One region of the Agarivorans sp. genome, then DNA from elsewhere that is predicted to be linked to it. Evidence: predicted binding sites of a transcription regulator. Region 1 holds the regulator's gene; each other region holds the start of a gene.
The links. Region 1 encodes sigma-54, which starts transcription at its own class of promoters, with help from an activator protein. Its sites were predicted from a motif close to GTTGGCACGNNNNTNGNNT; they were not measured.
Positions count from the first base shown of each region.

Region 1 (4,225 bases):
CAGCATTGATAAACAAGAAATGGTAGCCCAAGGAGATGGAAACAGTCGTGTCACCACCATTTTCTTACCGCAACAACTCAACGATATTGCGCCACAGGAACAACAGTAACGATGAGTACATTGATTGCTGAAAACCTAGCCAAAAGTTACAAAGGTCGCAAGGTAGTAAAAGACGTTAGTCTGAATGTAGAAACCGGTAAGATCGTGGGCTTACTCGGCCCCAATGGAGCGGGGAAAACCACCACCTTTTACATGGTAGTAGGCTTAGTGCCTCGCGATCATGGTCGAATTCTAATCGATGACGATGACCTATCTAGCACGGCTATGCATAGCCGTGCCCGCAAGGGTATTGGCTACCTACCCCAAGAAGCGTCTATATTTAGACGTCTATCTGTTGAAAAAAATATTCTTGCGGTGTTAGAAACCCGTAAAGATCTCGACAAACAGCAACAACAAGTGGCTTTAGACGACCTCTTAGAAGAGTTCCACATTAGTCACATTAGAAAAAACCTAGGCATGAGTTTGTCTGGTGGGGAACGCCGCCGGGTTGAAATTGCTCGTGCTTTAGCCGCCGCGCCAAAGTTTATTTTGCTTGACGAACCCTTTGCTGGTGTAGATCCTATTTCTGTTATCGATATAAAAAAGATTATTGAACACCTGCGTGATCGTGGTCTTGGCGTATTGATCACCGATCACAATGTGAGAGAAACTCTCGATGTTTGTGAACATGCCTATATCGTTAGCCAAGGCGAATTGATAGCCTCGGGGAAACCTGAAGAAATACTTGAAAATGAACACGTGAAACGAGTTTATCTCGGTGAACAATTCAAGCTATAGTTAAAGTGCAAGTAAAAAACACAATACAATAAGAAGAAGGAACAGCGGTAGTTAATGAAAGCATCTTTGCAGTTGCGTCTTGGTCAACAATTGACCATGACCCCTCAGTTACAACAGGCGATTCGCTTACTCCAGCTTTCAACACTGGATTTGCAGCAAGAAATTCAGGAGGCACTGGAAAGTAACCCTCTGCTCGAAGCGGATGAGTCACACGCCAGTGACAACGATGCTAATGAGGCTCAATCTCTTAATGACAAAATTAACGATAGCAGTATAAACAACGAAGTTGATAATAGTCAATTAGAAGCCGGCGATGCCATTAACCAAGACACTGTTTCTGATGACTTACCGGTGGATTCCACTTGGGATGATATCTACAGCGCCAGTTCAGGACCTTCAAGCTCAGGCAGCAGCGGTGTTAGCGACGACAGCGATATGTTGTTTCAAGGTGAAACCGTTGAATCTTTACAAGACCACTTAGTATGGCAGATGCAACTGACACCATTTAGTGAAGTTGACCAAGCTATTGCGTTGGCAATTATCGATGCGATTGATGAATCAGGTTACCTAACTCAAAATTGCGAACAGCTCTTAGAAGGTTTACGCGACAGTGAAAATAACGATTTAGATGTTGAGCTGGATGAAGTTGAAGCTGTATTAAAGCGTATTCAACACTTCGATCCGGTAGGTATTGGCGCGCGCTCTTTACAAGAATGCTTAATGATTCAATTAGGCCGCTTTGCCGAAGATACTCCTTGGCTAAAAGAAGCTAAAGACATTGTCACTAACCATATCGATGTCTTAGCCAATCGCGACTTCCGCTTATTGTCACGTAAAACCAAATTGAAAGAAGAGCAGTTGCGTGAAGTTATGCGACTCATTCATACCTTAGAGCCCCGTCCTGGCAACGCTGTAGAACCCAATCAGGCGCAATACGTTATTCCCGATGTCTCGGTCATAAAACGTCAAGGTCGATGGGTGGTAGAACTAAACCCTGACGCCATGCCCAAATTAAGGGTAAATTCTCACTATGCTTCACTCAGTAAAACCTCTACCAATGCCAACGATACCCAGTTTATTCGTAGTCATTTACAAGAAGCTAAGTGGTTTATCAAAAGCATTGAAAGCCGTAACGAAACACTGTTAAAAGTATCGAACTGCATTGTTCACCATCAGCAAGCCTTCTTTGAGTATGGAGAAGAAGCGATGAAACCAATGGTATTGAACGATGTAGCAGAAGCTGTAGAAATGCATGAGTCGACTATTTCTCGGGTTACCACCCAGAAATTTATGCATACTCCTCGTGGCATTTTTGAATTGAAATACTTCTTTTCCAGCCATGTCACCACCGAAGGGGGCGGGGAATGCTCTTCTACAGCAATTAGAGCCTTAATTAAAAAACTGGTAGCTGCCGAAAACAGCAATAAACCACTCAGCGATAGTAAAATTGCTGATATTTTGGCAGATCAGGGGATCAAGGTGGCAAGACGCACCATTGCTAAATACCGTGAGTCTTTGGCTATTCCACCTTCTAACCAACGTAAAAGCCTTATCTAAGGCCTATAACAGGGGACGATATCTATGCAAATTAATCTTACCGGACACCACGTAGAAATTACTGAGTCATTAAAAGAATATGTCCACACAAAATTTGCCAAACTAACCCGACGATTCGAACAAATAAATAATGTTCATGTCATCTTAAATGTGGAGAAACTAAATCAAATCGCCGAAGCGACCCTACATTTAAATGGTGGTGAGGTATTTGCCACTTCAGAACACACCGACATGTACGCAGCCATCGATAGCCTGATCGATAAACTCGATCGTCAAGTTATCAAACACAAAGAAAAACTCACTAAACACTAGTCACTCTAATGCAACTAAATAAAGTACTAAGTTTGAACTGCACGCAACGTGCAGTTCAATGCTCTTCAAAAAAACGCGCCCTAGAAATCATTAGCGAGCTGGCAGCTAGCCAATTGGATATCTCTGCTCAAAGTATTTTTGAGAGTTTATTAAATAGAGAAAAAATGGGCAGCACCGGCATTGGCCAAGGTATTGCGATTCCCCATGGGCGAATTGCTAGTGAACATCAAGCCACTGCGGTTTTCTTACGCTGTGATCCTGCGATAACGTTTGACTCCATCGACAATCAACCCGTCGATTTGGTTTTTGCCTTATTAGTCCCCGAAGACCAATGTCAGCAACACTTAAACACCCTATCTCAAGTTGCTGAAAAACTTAATGATAAACAAGTATGTAAACAACTTCGCTGCGCACAAAGTGATGACGAGCTATACAACATCATGGTAGCCTAATACTCTAAGCTTAATTAGGGGCCATCATGGAACTAATCATCGTTAGTGGACGCTCCGGTTCAGGCAAAACGGTTGCCTTACGAGTGTTAGAAGATCTCGGGTATTATTGTGTCGACAACCTTCCGGTACTGTTGTGGCAGTCGCTTATCGACAACTTAAAACAAAAGTATCCGAAGGTTGCCATTAGCATCGATATTCGTAACCTTCCAGATGAGCCCTCACCGATCGCGCGGGTGATCCGCAATGCCGGCCCCGAAGTCAACTTGCTCAGCATCTTCTTAGATGCCAAAGACGAGGCTCTAATTCGTCGTTATAGCGAGACGCGGCGAGTCCACCCACTAAGTCAAAACGGTGTTTCACTGGCCGAGGCGATTGAATCGGAAACCGCCCTATTAGAGCCCATCTCAAGTAACGCCGATTTACGGATCGATACTTCGAGGTTATCGGTTCATGAACTCAGCAGCCTGATCCGCTCGCGAGTCACCGGTGATAAACAACAACAGCTGATTATGGTATTTGAATCCTTTGGCTTCAAAAATGGTGTGCCCAGCGATGCAGACTATATGTTTGACGCACGTTTTTTGCCTAACCCGCATTGGCAAGAACAACTTCGCCCACTGACCGGTTTAGACCAAGCGGTTCAAGATTACCTCGCTGCTCAGCCCTTAGTCACTGAGTATATTGATCAAATTAGTCAATTACTTGATAGCTGGCTACCCCATTTGGAGGCCAACAACCGTGCCTACCTAACCATTGCCATAGGCTGCACCGGTGGACAACATCGCAGTGTTTATGTGGCGGAAAAGCTGGCCGAGCACTTTAGCTCAAAACGAAAAGTACAACGTCGTCATCGCACTTTGGAACATCATCTTGAAGCTCACTAGACAGGTTATCGTAAAAAACAAATTGGGGTTACATGCTCGCCCCGCCACTAAATTAGTAGAGTTGGCCCAGCAATTTAATGCTGAATTAAGTATCATGGATGGAGATAAAATCGCCTCCGCCGCCAGTGTATTAGGACTCATGGTACTCGCCAGCGCGCAGGGCAGCACCCTAACGCTGATAGC
Region 1 covers NZ_JBNKPP010000133.1:22,334-26,558, forward strand. Annotated here, with positions in the region: gene lptA (lipopolysaccharide transport periplasmic protein LptA) at 1-109, shown strand, start outside; gene lptB (LPS export ABC transporter ATP-binding protein) at 112-837, shown strand; gene ACQY6Q_RS08125 (RNA polymerase factor sigma-54) at 892-2,394, shown strand; gene hpf (ribosome hibernation promoting factor) at 2,419-2,706, shown strand; gene ptsN (PTS IIA-like nitrogen regulatory protein PtsN) at 2,715-3,158, shown strand; gene rapZ (RNase adapter RapZ) at 3,185-4,042, shown strand; gene ACQY6Q_RS08145 (HPr family phosphocarrier protein) at 4,026-4,225, shown strand, end outside.

Region 2 (4,225 bases), on a different contig from region 1:
AGTTATTGGCGTTTTCTGTGGGAACATTTCGTTGCTGCAATGCCGTAACTATGCTTTTGGCATCATCCAAGCGGCCAAGTTGCAAGGCCAATTCACCCTTAATTTGCAACCATTTCAAGGGCGCATCAGTGGTTTGATAAGGCATAGTGCTTAACAATTGATAAGCCCGTTCAGGATCACCTGCGGCACGTATCACTTCAGCTTCTAACAAAACCACATAAGACGAATCACTGTGGTAGGCTCGAATCTGTTCAAAGGCCTGCTGTGCCTTATATAAGTTACCGGTTTCTATATATAAATAAACTAGCTGGCTAGCCAAAGCTAACTCACTAATAATGTAATCAAAGTTATCTTGTAATAACAACTGAAGCTTACTATTTTCGCCGTTGCGCAGATACACCTTCGCCAGTAGGCGAATGGCTGCTAAATCACTCGGCTGCTGCCTAACATATTGGCTCAAGTATAACTGAGCCTTTTCATCATTGTTGAGAATGTATTCAGATGCCCCCTGAATAAATAACAAATTATTAGCGTCTGCCAATTGCTCACCATCGGCGGTAGAAATATTTTGCGCTAAGCTTACTAAAGCCTGCTCGGCAATATCCTTGCCATCTTGTTCGCTCAATAAACTGGCCGACACTAAAATAGCAGTGGGATCGTTAGGCGTTTGTTGTTGTACCAATTTTAGATAGCGTTTTGCCTCTTCTACTTTATCCATTTTTAAATTAGCAATAACTAAACTACGCAGTACCTTGGGGTCTTTAGGGTCGAGCGCATAAGCCCGCTGATAGTGCTGCAAGGCCGCGCTTAAATCACCTTTGGCAGAAACTAAGTCACCTTTTAATACCCAAGTCCGTTCATTATTTGGCGCTTGCGCTAGAGAGCGTTCGATCCACTGCTCAGCCAAAGGGTATTGTTTTTGCTGAAGGTATAACATAGCTAAGCTATTCATTGCAGCTGTCTTGCTGGGTGCCAATTGAGTAGCTTGCTCAAATTGCTGCTTAGCCAACTCTGCTTGCCCCTGCTTTAGCATTACTTGTCCCTGCAGCAACTTCCACTCAAATTGTGTTGATTTAGAGAATTCATGCTCTCTATCTGCAAACGCTAACAACTCATCGACTTTGTTTTGCAACAATAAAACGTTACCCAATAGCGGTAGCACTAGATTGATATCTGCGCCCATGTCTAGGGCCTCGCGTAATTGCTTTTCCGCCGAGCCCAAGTTATTGGCATAAAAGTACACTTTAGCTAGCAATAACTTAGAAGATAGATGTTGGGGATCTGCCTTCAACGCATTCTTTAAATGAATAAAAGCTTCGTTTTCTTCACCATTATGAAAGGCTTTAACCGCCATTTCGTAATCGTTAATCTGTTCATTAGCAAAGCTAATACTTACTAGCGATGATAAAGCAAAAGCGATCAATAATTTTTTCATTAGGTAGCGGCAATCCTTGCGAGGTCAGGGGAAATGAATTCGACTAAAAACAGTATCTAATGAACAAGGGCTAAAAAAAAGACAAAAAAATACGAAACACTGAGTATTTCGTATTTTTGTTCAGAAAGGAAGGAGGTTCAAATAATCAATTAACGTTTGCGAGCTCGCAAAGCAATACCAAATAGGCCCGCTGCAAACAACAGCACAGTGCCGGGTTCAGGGACACTGGTACTAGGTTGAGAGCCAGCTTGAGCTTGCACACCAGCCAACTTAAATGCGTCGTTGCCAGCAAACCAATCGGGGCCACCAAACACCGGGTTGTAGGCGCCGATTAACCAATACTTCGATTCAGTGCTGCTGGAGATAGCTTGATAAGCATAGTCTTCTGCATTATATACTTGGGCCTCACTCGTCCAGCCGCTGGCTAAATCCGCCACTGCATCCCATGTGCTACCAGCTAAAACTGGAGCATCAGCTCCGTTATAGGCCAATACCGATATATCGGCTTGGCTCCAATAGCCTTCCTGAGCCCAACCGAGTGAGAAGCCCGCTAGATTAACCGCAACATCAAAGCTCAACAACACCATGTCGTAGTCGCGTAACCATGGTCTTTCATTATTGCTATCAATGGCGTGGTCAGGACTCCAACTACCCTCATCACGGTTTTGCAGGGTCAAGCCATAACCATATGAATAACCCAATTTGGCATCTTCAATTGTGTCACGGGGACCGGTGTTGGACCACCCCGTCAAACTCAGGCCAGTTCCAGACGACGACGTACCAGAATAGGTATTTCCATTGTTATTGAAGTCACGAGAAAAGGTTTCAAAAGACCATGTCTCCGTCGCGCCAAAGGCCGATAACGATACGGCACAACTTGCGGCTAATAAAATTTTTTTTAACACAACGCCCCCTAAATAGCATTCTGTATATCAAACTGGTAATACCACGTATAAAGCAATTATCAAGCCAAAATGAAAAATCTATATTTAGCAGTGACTTAAACCCATGCTTTGGATGTTCTTGCCATCGAATGTAAAAAATACTGACAATAATGTGCTTAATTCTAAAGCACACAGCTCAGTTTTCAAGCAAAGCTTAGGCCGTTAATTAGCCCAAGACTCCTTCCTACCAGTATCGCTCAACTGTAACCTGCCCCGGTTTACGCCTTAGGTTTTTACTTAAACCTTTACCTTCAAGAGATTGCATTGCTGCAGTGATCATCTCGGGATTGCCACACAACATCACTTGAGTGCACTCGGCGCTTAAAGACAAGCCCACCGCGTTCTCTAGGCTACCATCGTCAATCGCCTCTGGAATACGCTTAGCTAAGGCCCCTGCATAGTTCTCCCGCGTGACCATGGTTTGTAAAACAAACTGTTGAGGATAACGCTGCTGGTACTGCTCCAACACGTCCAAATAAGCCAAGTCTCTGGCATATCTAACCCCGTATACCACAACCACTTTATCGAAACGCTGCCATGGCTGGTCAGTGGCCAACATCGACAAATAAGGTCCAATACCGGTCCCTGTTGCCATCAACCAAAGATGCTCAGCCTCAGGGACCTCATCCAACACCAAAAAACCTGCGGCGGCACTCGATACCTCAATAGTATCGCCCACATGTAAGTTATGCAGGTTAGGCGAAAGTGTCCCCTCCTCCACTTTAATCGCTAACACTTCAAGATAATCTGCTCCCGGAGGGTTTACCAAAGAATAGGCACGAGCAATCCGCTTTCCTTGTTGTAACTCAGACAACTTTATAAATTGCCCGGCAACGAAAGGGGCAATGTCGGCCTCTATCCTCAAGCTAAACAATTGTTTGTTCCAATCAATTCGCTTTATTACTCGACCTTCTACCCACATAGTTACTCCTGGTGTTTAATTACCTCTGACTGATGATCCACATAGATTAATTCATCCACATCGAAGCCCGCTTGCTTGGCTCGCCTAAGGAGTTCACTACGAATAGCATGCGGTAAGTCTGGGCTTCTTGCCAATAACCACAAATAATTTCTGCTCGGTCCCGCAACCAAGGCATATTGATAGGCTTCTTGGTCCAAAGCAAAAATCACGTAGGCCCCATAAAACGGTCGAAAAAAGGAAACTTTTAAATAACCACGTCCTTGCTCGGGCAAATAGGCAAGGCCTTCTGCGCTTAACCAACGCCCCTCCTGCTCGGAAAAGCCCTTGTTAATCACCTTAACTTTGCCATTCGGCAGCACACTGTAAGTTGCGCTCACATGGCTCATACCGCGCTCGAAGGCATGATCCAAACGGGCAACTTCATACCAAGTGCCTAAATATTGGCTTAACTCAAAATTATCAACAGGCTCGATACCTGGTGGCTTAGAACTGCAGCCGCTGATGATGAATACACACAAGGCCAAATATAAAATTTTCATTTAACGCTCCCGTTATTAAAACCAAAACGCTGCAATACAGCCCAGCAAGGTCATAATAAACAAAAACCACTTTAGGGTGCTTGCTTCTGCCTGAATAGCAAATTTCACCGCATAATGAGCACCGGCAATATAGCCTAAAGATAAGACTAAGGCCGGCAACCACACCACTTGTCCTCTTGCGATAAAAACGACTAAGGCAACACTGGTAAATGCCAAAGTACATACCAATTTCAATGCATTGGCTCTTACTAAATCATAACGCAAACTCCCTGCAAGGGCGGCTAACAAGATAAAGCCCACCCCAGCCTGAACAAAACCACCATAAAAGCCCGCCAGCATTAAGCTCCACTTGGCGCTGGAACTCTCGGCCACAGTTTTAGCCTGA
Region 2 covers NZ_JBNKPP010000060.1:12,941-17,165, forward strand. Annotated here, with positions in the region: gene prsT (XrtA/PEP-CTERM system TPR-repeat protein PrsT) at 1-1,435, opposite strand, end outside; gene xdp1 (exosortase-dependent surface protein XDP1) at 1,585-2,340, opposite strand; gene ACQY6Q_RS03535 (ferredoxin--NADP reductase) at 2,564-3,301, opposite strand; gene ACQY6Q_RS03540 (lipocalin family protein) at 3,304-3,840, opposite strand; gene ACQY6Q_RS03545 (sulfite exporter TauE/SafE family protein) at 3,856-4,225, opposite strand, start outside.
Region 2: xdp1 (exosortase-dependent surface protein XDP1) is a predicted target of sigma-54. The motif match lies at 2,391-2,409, and genes of this name have one in related genera.

Region 3 (4,225 bases), on a different contig from region 1:
GACCAGCTACAAAATCAAAACGCCTCTACCTACGATAAGCTAGGTAAAAAACACAGTTCACAGCGCGTAGGCAAAGGTTTTAAAGCTTAACCTTCTATTTTGAAATAACCCTAAGTGACTATTTTAAACGCAATATAAAACCCCAAACCATCTAGGATAATTTGGGGTTAATCTGTGTAATAGCTAAAGACGACTCAGGCGAAACTAACCGCGCTCCCCCACAGGCATACGGCTATTGGCTTGTTTGCGCGCTTCAATAATCATCACCCCATCACGCTTAACTGGTTCGGGTACCTTACTTTGGTAAACTTCGTTAGGAATAAGCTCCTGAGCAGAGGCCACCACCACCTTCGATTGTGCACCAACAATCCTTACATTTACTAAAACGCCGTTAGTAGATTTACTAAAGGTACCTACCAACAAATATTCTATAGGTAAACGCTTGGATAGCTCGTTAACATTACGGCTATAAACAAAGTCGCCTTCTGGAGTCACCCGTATAAAACCGGTGGTTTTGTAGTCAATCACCGAAAAACCATTTTGCTGCATTTCATAGACAAAGCTTTCGGCCAACTGCATACCAAATACGTCAGTGCTTTTAAAATCATCCAAAGGAACAAAAGACGCCACCCCAATCGGGGTATCGGCATTAACATAATGAGAGCTAGATACCAGTCGCTGCGACATGGCATTAACATAATCGGTGAGAGAATGTTCTACAGCGCTATCGGAAAGATCTACGTTGGAAGCATTAAGAGTACGGCGCGGAGAGCTACTTAAAAACAGTTGGCCAGTTTCATCCACCACACCTTCAAGGTAAGGCGCGTTATGAGCAACGTTGTGTATCGAGCCATCATAAACCATTACTTTTTGCATTGATGGAGTGTTAGAACAGCCCACCAATAACGAAGTGGCTAAAGCCACCAGAGTCATACCTTTCATATCCCGTCCTTAATCGTCTATTACGCCTTAATTATCGGCTTGAAAGGCAAAATCTTTACTAGAATTGAATGGTTTTTTGACTCTCTAGGTGGCGAGTGGGAGCCATAGACATAGTAACACGGTAGACGTCCCTAAAATCTAATTGTAATTCAGTCACATATACATCATCAACAGAATAGGATTTAATCACTTTCGCGCCACGAATAACCCCTGCAACAGAAGCGGCTAAACGCTCATTACCCAATACTAAATCGCTCACAGTGGCACTACTATCAATTCGCTGACCATATACTTGTTCAGACAACTCCCTATAAGCGTCTAACTTAGACGCCTTCATGGCTCGTAACTGCTTACTTGCTAGATCATTGCCACGTTGTTGACTGATCGGCGCATAGCCCACGGCATTGACAATGGTAAAGTCGCCTGGAGGTTGATAAGTCCACTCCACCTGCTTAACTTGATTCGTTGATGTACAAGCAACAACAAATAGTAACGCTAGGCTAGTAAACCAACATTTAAAGTACAGATTGTTCATGACGCTGCAAGCTCCCATTTACACTAGTTACTCTTGGCGAGGTCGCCCCTGCCGCATTCGGAATGAACTGATAAGCCGCTGTCACCACATTTTGACTGGCCAGTTCAACCAAGCGCATATTTACATGCCGCCCAGAATCAGTACGTTGAAAACTACCCACCACCACGTAGGTAATTTGCATTTGCTCACGCAACAAGTTGGCATCACGTGACAAAGAAAACTCACCAAAGCTAGGATCCATTTGTAGCCGACCAGTTAAACGAGGTTCAACGGTGTGTATACCTTTTTCTGACAAAGCGGCAAACATTGCCTCTGCCACTTGCCGCCCAAAACTATCACTACTTTGTAGGTTATCTAAATCGACCACGGTACTAATTGCCACCAAGTCGGTTTCATCTAAATCAAGATCATCGGTCAACAGCCTCGAAAGTGCATTAACATGGGCAAACAAAGTCGCATCCTGCTGCTCACGAGGCTCAACATAGGGATAATTAGAAACATGATGCAAAGTGGTGTTACAGCCTTGTAGTATAAGTAACACCGCCGCTAATGTTGTATATCGCATACCCTTCTCCTTCTATTGACCCCTATAAAGCAAAAACTGTTCCAGTCAAAAAATTAACGCTTTGTATCAGGTACGGTTATTGCTTTAGCCTGAACAGGAGGAGCTTATGAAAATATTAATTTTGATGATAGGAATGTTGCTTTGCAGCACCAGCCAAGCGGTATGGTATGAAGCGAAGGGACAAGCCATTATCGTTAACGACCAGGTTGAGCAAGCGCGTAGCAATGCCATGCAAGAAGCGGTTAAGCAGTTGCTACTGTATGCTGGCGCCTCAGTCACCAGCATAAGCCAAGTCAACGGCGGTCAGCTGACTCTCGACCAGCTAGAGGTTGTATCCAAAGGCACATTACACAACTTAACTGTGCTTGACGAAGGACAGCAAGGCCAACAATTTTATGTAATCTTACAAGCTGATGTCTTTCCCGAAGCCAGCCAATGTAAAGCCAGTGGTTATAGTAAAAATCTGTTGTTACTGCCTCCTTATTTAAAACAACAACACCAAGCGCGGGTTGGTCAGCTGCAAGAGCTTTCGCCAGCGGTAGAGCAACGTGCCTACGACATTGCGCGGCAAATCGGTAAACAATTTAATATTAAACATCCACCGAAATTACCACTTAACTATTACAAGCCGGGTGAACACAACTTTAAAGGCATTAAAGACGTCGCCGACCGCTATGGTGCGCAGTACCTATTGGGGCTGGAAATAGAAAATATTTCTTTAGATAGAGTCTATAAACCTAAGGTAATTAACTTCAGTTACCCACAGCGCTATTTTGTCATTAATGCACGGGTCTACAACGCCATTGACTTAGAAGAAATTTACAACAAGCGTTTCTCAGTAAACGCGCCTTGGCAATTTGACGCCCGTGAAATCATCTCGCCCTACTCCGCTGAGTTTTGGCTATCCAGCTACGGGCAAACGGTGAATAACACCCTTCACCAGATCCTAGTGGAAGTAGATGCCTTGCTTGCTTGTCAGCCGTTACAAGGCAGCGTAGTTAAAGTTTTGGGGCCAGACCGCTGGCAAATCAACCTTGGTGCAGCTAATCAATTAAACCGCGGTATGTTGCTTACCCTAATCCAACAAAATTACCACTGGGGAGAATGGGACATTCCCCGTCAAGAACAAAGCCTTACTGGTAGCCAAGTAAGAATTGAGCAAGTCTACCAAAACAGTGCCATTGTGGTAGCGCTAGACCCAAGTATGACAGCCAATATTCAATTGGGCGACCTAGTAAGCAAGCAATAATTTGAGTTCAGCAGCATGAGAAACTGAACAAACTTTAAGCCGCTTATATGGCAGAGCGGCTTTACTGTTTCAGTTTGCTAAAACCCGATGAAATATGCTTTGTCGCGCTCTACAACACTGCACTATTATGTAAAAAACTTCTAAATTGATAAGCTCATTACTCAGACAAACAGTGAACCCCCGTATCCTTTGACCGCTAATGAAATACGTCATTGGCTAATGAAATCAACTACTTTCCTCTTCACTATGAAACCCGCTGACACTAATATGCCAAGCAATCTGCTAAGCCGTGATTTCCGTCACCTAAATAACAAGAAAAACAAAGGCATAATAGCCACACTTATTTTGGCAACAACAAATTAACAATGAATAAGCACAATAATAATTAAACGCAGTGTAACGGAACACTCTCGACTATGAGCTCGGAGATTAATCAATGAAGATGTTTACCAAGACCCTGATTCTGTTTGTATCTATCGCCACCTTCGCCTCGGCAGTGGCGTCTTTATTTACTGCCAATGTCGCCATTAATCAGATGAAAACTGCCCTATTTGAATCGAGACAAGACCAACTGGTATCACTACAAAACGTCACCGCCAGCGCAGTTAACAACTACTCCCAAACATTGGCAACCCGAATTGTTGATTACTCTCAGCAACCACAAATTAAGCAATCTGCCGAACGTTTATACGGTGCCTTCTTCCCCTACGCCTTTTTACAAGGTAAAGAAAACATCATCACTCAGCGCCAAGAACTCACGCAATACTACCAAACCACTATCGCTTCCTATCTGCAGCAACAAGCACTGGATAATACTTTTAGTCAGTTAGCCAAGCCTCAAGAGCTAAACGACCACGCGGTGGCGGTACAATACAAATTTTTACTCAAAACCGATGCCGACTTAAACCATAAGGACACGGTATTAGATCCCGGC
Region 3 covers NZ_JBNKPP010000098.1:4,095-8,319, forward strand. Annotated here, with positions in the region: gene flgN (flagellar export chaperone FlgN) at 1-90, shown strand, start outside; gene ACQY6Q_RS05955 (FlgO family outer membrane protein) at 205-942, opposite strand; gene ACQY6Q_RS05960 (LPP20 family lipoprotein) at 1,001-1,477, opposite strand; gene ACQY6Q_RS05965 (FlgO family outer membrane protein) at 1,458-2,042, opposite strand; gene ACQY6Q_RS05970 (flagellar assembly protein T N-terminal domain-containing protein) at 2,149-3,291, shown strand; gene ACQY6Q_RS05975 (methyl-accepting chemotaxis protein) at 3,728-4,225, shown strand, end outside.
Region 3: ACQY6Q_RS05965 (FlgO family outer membrane protein) is a predicted target of sigma-54. The motif match lies at 2,070-2,088, and genes of this name have one in related genera.